Crateriforma spongiae: one gene and its partner. The protein of the gene in region 1 interacts with the protein of each later gene in a pairwise test. Links are inferred from orthologs where the notes say so. Each region holds a gene or a part of one and is shown in the gene's direction. Other genes may lie near its edges.

Region 1 (3,065 bases):
CAGTTGCCTTGGGTATCACAGACCCATTGATTGCCGTATTGGGCTGATCGCTGAACATGGCCGAGCGCCGGCGAGAAGTTTTCTAGGAACGAATGGAATCCCGAAAGGTGCTTGTCGGTCTTCGGCCGTTGGAAACTTGCGATCAGTTTCCATTCCTTCGTGTCCTTGTCGCCGAACCACGACGTGTATCGCGTATTGCCGGAACCGTCGGGCATCACTTCGGTCAAGAATTGATACGTTCGACCGGCTTTCCATTCGTAGCGTAGAAAGCTTTGGCCACCCGATCCTTCGTTCCCGAAGTCCCTCGCAATCACACCGGTTCCCTTGGAAAGCGTCACCACGCGATCTTCCTTCGGGATTTCGCTGGGATCATCGGTACGAAAGGGACTCCAGACCGAAAACAAGACTCGTCGTTCAGATTCGCTGTTCACCTGGATGCCGAAGTAGCCTTCGCCGAATCCATTGGTCATGAAATACGAGCCGATGGGATCTTGGCCAACCGGAACCGTGATTTCGCTGTAGGCGTACTTCAGGTCAACGTTTCGCGGAATCCGATACGCAAGGTGAACCGACGGACCACGGCGTCCCCAGTAAAACATGTTGCCGTCGTTGTTCTTGACAAAGTCCAATTGCAAATCATCGCTGGCGGCTTCGACAATCAATTGCTCGATCTGGGCCGGATCCGAACCATCGGTCAATTGCAAATCGACACGCAGGTAACCCGACGGTGCCCGAACCGTTCCAATGGCCGCCGACGATTTGGGACTTGCCACCAAATCACAGTCCAGCATACGGTCACCGATCGTCACCCCAATCGTGCTGTTGTCGCCAAGCGTACGCCCATCGATCGACAGCTTCAGTTGGACTTCGGAACTGACGTGAAAAAATACCGAATAGGTTTCGCCGGGATCACGCATGATCAAACGCCCATCACGTCGCAATGACCGGTCATGAGTGTTCGGATTGGCGAGAAACGCGTTCCCCGCCACGGGAACCTGCCACTGTTTTGCATGAACGATCGATACTCCGATCGCGTTGGTGGCAATCATCGGCAGAAGCAAGGAAGCGATGAATCGAAAATGCATAGCAGTCTTTTTCGTTTGATCGGAAGGACAGGACAGCCGTTCAAAATCGACGAAAATCCGGCGTTTGAACAGACAACGGGCCGTCGCCCCCCAAGAAAAAGTCGATGGGACACAACCGGCCGCCGCACGTCAGTTCGCTGGCCGCGCCGCCGATGGGGTTTTCTTCGGCCACATATCCGGACACGATGGGCAACCAATTGGACCGACAAAATCATTGTTGTGTTGTCCATTGACGCCCCAAACCCCCATCAAAGCGAGACCACCATGGCAACCGCCAGCGCACGTCACATCCTGGTTGAAACCGAAGACGCATGTCAGGACTTGAAGGAACAGATCGAAGGCGGGAAAGACTTCGGCGCCATCGCCGCAGAATTCTCGGCTTGCCCGTCCGGAAAGTCCGGCGGCGAACTGGGGACCTTCAGCCGCGGTCAAATGGTGAAGGAATTTGACGACGTCGTGTTCACCGGCGAGCTGAACAAGATTCACGGCCCCGTGAAGACACAGTTCGGGTACCACCTGATCGAAATCACCAAGCGAGTCGATTGATTCGACATCGATCAATCGCCCGCGGCGTGCTCTGATCGCCGCCACGTGACGGGGTAGGGCACCGACCGGCAAGCCGATACCGTCAAGTTTAGGTCGATCGGACTTATTTCAAATCGCCCCGCAATTCCGCAGCGACCGTCAGGTAATAATTCCGGGCTGTCGCATTGACCATGTCTTGGGCTAATTGCGTCAACGCTTGGGCTTTGATTTGCTTGGCTTCCCGATCGTTGGGTTCGATCGCTAACAAATGATCGGCCAACTGCGCGGCCCACTGGGCATCGCCTGACGCAACGGCCTCGTGCGCCTTGGCGGTCAATTGGTCCGGTCCGCCGGCCAGATCGGCGACCCGCTGAGCTTCCGACTTCGGTGACAACGGAAACAAATGGGTCGCATTACCGTCAAACCACCCCACATATCCGTTGAACACACTGCGGATTCCCCATTCGGGATGTCCATAAAACGGTTGCAGGTAGTCTTTTCCGGCCAAGTCCTCGGGCAGCTGAACGTATTCGACCAGCTGATCCGGTGTCATTCCCCGGTTCATCCCTTCGACGGTCTTGTCATGAATGAACCGCAACGCGTTGTGATAGTCCGACAGCACCTCTTAAACCTTTTGTGCACCAAGCACCGGGTTGGTATGACCACCGACAAGAGCTTGGGCCTGATGATCCGCCAACTTTTGTAAGCTGTCGGCCCATAGACGCACACTGCGATTGGGAGCCCCACGAATGGCATACAGGTTGGGGAACGAGCGATAGAAATTGTCACCAGCGAACAGTGCTTTTGCGGCCGGATACCAGACGAATAACTGGTCATTCGTTTCACCGGGCGACGAGACCAATTCAAGTTGGATCCCAGCGATGTTCAATGATTGTTGATCCCCTCGCAGAAAATGCGTCGGGCTGGTCTTGTCATCGGACGAGAACACCGCACCGCCACGCTTGGGGTATCGCACCGGTGCCACGCCGTTATTGATTCGTTGATCCGGTGGCAGCCGAAAGCCGGCCTGCCGAGCACCTCGCATCTTTTGCACCGTCAAGTCGCCACTGAGCCAACCGCGTGCCTCACTGCCGAAATTCTCGTGAGCCCAAATCTGAGGTCGCGATTCCCCAAGAAATGCGGCTGCACCGCCGGTATGATCGCCGTGCGCGTAGGTGAAGATGATCGCTTTGACGGGCAGGTCCGTGATCTTTCGGAATTCCTCGGCGATACGACCGGCATCATCCAGAGTCATGCCCGTATCAATGATCACCACCCCGTCGTCACCGACAATCATCGACACGTTCGAAACGCTGTAGCCGACTGCCGTGTAAGCGTTATCGGCGATCTTGAAAATACGCTCTTCGAATTGCTTGCCTTGCGCAGTCAATCGCGCTGCGGCATCACCGGCGCCAAGAACGATGATCGGCTGCAATGCTGCCAGGAAGACGATGG
Region 2 (3,294 bases), on another replicon or contig:
CAGTTGCAGGTAGGCATCGACCACGTTCAAGATTCGTGCGTACGGGTGAATCCGATTGCCCGATAGCCCGCGGGGAAATCCGACGCCGTTGTACTGCTCGTGAACTTGTTCGACGGCCAAGCGAATATGGCTGGCGACTTCGCCGACTTCGCTCAAGCACTGTTCCGACAGGATCGGGTGCTTGCGATAGGTCCATTGTTCGTCTTCGCTGAGCACGACGCCGACATGACGAAACTTTTCGTCCATCATGAAAAGGCCCACGTCGTGCAGCAGTCCGGTCGTCCCGATTTCGGATACCGCCTTGCCGTCGAGTCCCATTTCAACGGCGACCGCCATTCCCAGGTTGGCCAATTTCACGCTGCGTTCGGTCAAGTCACATTGTTCTTGGGCGCTTCCGAAGACGCTGACGGTTTGGTCGTGATCGTCGATCAGATTGCTGGTGAAACGCTGCGAAAGATCGTCGATGGCCTCGATCGTTTTCAATTGGTGTTTGGAAACCGCTTCGCGAATCTCATCCACCTGCTCGATGGCCGACGCGTAATCTTTCTTCAACGATTCATATCGCTTTTCATCCAACGGTTCGTCGAATCGATCCACCAAGAAGTTTCGCAGCGGCCGCCCCGAATCGAGTGCGGACTGTTCGGATTCCGCGTGCGTCGTGCGTTTGGCGGACGGCTCCTTGCGTTTGGAATCGTCTTTTTGGAATTGAGCCGCGTCTTTGGGGTGAACCTCCACCTGTTCGATCCCGCGGTCCACAAGGCCCGCGATGACCGATTCGGTGATCTCGGTGTTTGCACCGAGCAACAGCACACCCGATTGATCAACGATCGGATGCGAACAGACCACCCCGGACTGTAGGTCCTCGACCCAAATCGTCACATTCGCTGATTGCCCCATCAGCGGATCTCCCCATTTTGTCTGGTAACGTCCACAATAGGCTCTGGCAAAGCGCGAGGGTTGCACCGAGTCTGGTGCGTTTCCGCTTCGATTTTCTTGCCCTGCATAATGCAACGCTAGGTTCAAAACGCACTGATTGCCCTATGAATTCGCCCTTTCCGGCACAGAATGCGGGTGGCCGCTACGACGTGGTGGTCATCGGCGGAGGGATCGTAGGGTTGGCGACGGCCGTGACGGTTTTGCAGCGTCATCCGGAGTGTCGGCTGGCGGTGTTGGAGGCCGAGTCCGACGTCGGACGACATCAGAGCGGCAATAACTCCGGCGTGATCCATTCAGGTCTGTATTATCGTCCCGGATCGACCAAAGCAAAAACCTGTCGCGAAGGCAAGCAATTGCTGGAGCAGTTTTGCCGAGACGAGGGCGTTCGCTGGGACCGCTGTGGCAAGGTGGTCGTCGCCGTCAACGCGGACGAACGACAGCGGCTGGACCAGATCGCCGATCGGGCAACACAAAACGGCGTGGAGTTCGAGCGGATTGATACGGACCGGCTACGCCAGCTGGAACCGGCCGCGGCGGGGCTTGCCGCACTGCATGTGCCCGAAACCGGGATCGTCGATTATCCCGAAGTCTGCCGCGCCATGGTGCGCCGAATCCGTGCGGCCGGCGGACAGGTGATCACCGATTTTCGTGTCGATGCGATCGATGTGGCGGGGACCGATGTCGTGCTGAAAGCCGTCCAGCACGATGATCCGATCCGCTGCGACCGGTACGTCAATTGTGGCGGACTGCAATGTGATCGAATTGCTCGTGCCGCTGGGGTAAAGACCGACGTTCGCATCGTTCCGTTTCGCGGGGAGTATTACGAACTGAAATCGGAAAGCCAGCGGTTGTGTCGAAATCTGATCTATCCGGTGCCCGACCCCAGCTTTCCCTTTTTGGGCGTCCACTTCACGCGGATGATACAGGGAGGCGTTGAATGTGGTCCGAACGCGGTCCTGGCGATGGCACGGCACGGATACCGCTGGTCTGATGTGAATGTTTCAGACCTGGCGGAAACGCTTTCCTTCGCTGGTTTTCGAAAGCTGGCCGGAAAGCATTGGCGGATGGGGGCCGGCGAGATGTATCGCTCGTTCAGCAAGCACGCCTTCACTCGGGCGCTGCAGAAGTTGATCCCGTCGATCCGTTCCACCGATTTAAAGCCGGGACGTTCCGGTGTCCGCGCACAGGCGGTTACACCGGAGGGTGTGCTGGTGGATGATTTTCTGATCCAACGTGGGCCTCGATCGGTCCACGTGCTGAACGCACCGTCACCCGCCGCAACCGCATCGCTGGCGATCGCCCGTCACGTCGTCGACCGATTTGAATCGGAGGAAGACTGATGAACGGTTTGGGCGACCGGGAAACGGCGATCCACGCTGCCGATGATGTTCGGCAGGTTTAGTTGTCGACGCAGGTTTCCAAGAACCGGGCCAGACGGTGGAAATCGCTGTCGGGCTGGATGAAGCGGACCTTGGTGACCAGGGTTTCGGGGTCCACCAATTCTTGGAACGGCACAAAGTGCAGATCCAATTGTCCGGAGACCGACACCATAACACCGTTCAGCTTTTCTTCCACCAAGGCGCGATACGCACCAACGCCCAACTGGGACCCCAGCATGATGTCGTAGGCGTGCGGCGGTGCACAACGTGATTCGTAACCCAATTGCAACCCGTTCACCTTGCGAGTCCGGCCGGTGCGTTCGTTGTATCGTGCCGACAATAACCCGGACATCATGGCGGCCAGATTGACCGAGGAGATGTTAATGTGGCCGTGATCGTCGCGGCTGATGCCTTCCAGGTATTTCGACGGCAGGTATTCCGCCATGCCTTCGGCGACCACGATTGTTCCGTACTGGCGTCCTTCGCGTTCGCGGGCCAGCATCATGTCGACCATGCGATCGATGACCCGATCCAACGCCATGATCTTGCGTGTTTCTCCGGTTTCTTGGCTGACCACTTCTTCATCGGCCATGGCACCGCGGATGTCTTCGACGCTGAGGACCATGCTGGCTTCACCGGCGATCGCCGCACCATAGGCCAACCAGCCGGCACTGCGCCCCATCGCTTCGCACAGGAAGTAGGCCCGGCCGGCGGCGGCGTCAAAGTTCAGGTTGCGGATTTCTTCGGCCAGGGTTTCCACGGCGGTGAAGAAGCCGAAGGTGAAGTCGATGCCGCTGTAATCGTTGTCGATCGTCTTGGGCAAGTGGACGACGGGAAAACGCCTGGCTTCGGCCGGCAACCCGTCCTGGAACATCTTCAGCTTGTTGGCGGTCTTCAGCGTGTCATCGCCACCGATGCTGATCAGGGCGTCAATCTCCAGACTGCACAGACCTTCATAAACCCGCCGCAGGGGCGCGAC

Evidence for each region.
Region 2: the proteins of HFP54_RS15410 (region 1) and lhgD interact in binary tests that used the Escherichia coli proteins (3 or more experiments, as listed by UniProt). The link is inferred for Crateriforma spongiae from one-to-one orthologs.

The regions. Positions count from the first base shown.
Region 1 is NZ_JAAXMS010000005.1:354,539-357,603, reverse strand. Bases 253-2,990 are described here. They hold HFP54_RS15410 (peptidylprolyl isomerase), read left to right. Parts: upstream 253-1,349; coding sequence 1,350-1,631; downstream 1,632-2,990. Other genes in these bases: HFP54_RS25665 (alkyl/aryl-sulfatase), read right to left, coding at 2,236-2,990; HFP54_RS25670 (alkyl sulfatase dimerization domain-containing protein), read right to left, coding at 1,735-2,232; HFP54_RS15415 (DUF3472 domain-containing protein), read right to left, coding at 253-1,085. Outside these bases: more of HFP54_RS15415, read right to left, coding at 1-252; more of HFP54_RS25665, read right to left, coding at 2,991-3,065. UniProt on the Escherichia coli protein: PPIases accelerate the folding of proteins. It prefers amino acid residues with hydrophobic side chains like leucine and phenylalanine in the P1 position of the peptides substrates.
Region 2 is NZ_JAAXMS010000001.1:8,618-11,911, forward strand. The notes cover bases 192-3,158. They hold lhgD (L-2-hydroxyglutarate dehydrogenase), read left to right. Parts: upstream 192-1,040; coding sequence 1,041-2,276; downstream 2,277-3,158. Other genes in these bases: HFP54_RS00050 (HD-GYP domain-containing protein), read right to left, coding at 192-897; HFP54_RS00060 (6-phosphofructokinase), read right to left, coding at 2,335-3,158. Also shown: more of HFP54_RS00050, read right to left, coding at 1-191; more of HFP54_RS00060, read right to left, coding at 3,159-3,294. UniProt on the Escherichia coli protein: Catalyzes the dehydrogenation of L-2-hydroxyglutarate (L2HG) to alpha-ketoglutarate and couples to the respiratory chain by feeding electrons from the reaction into the membrane quinone pool.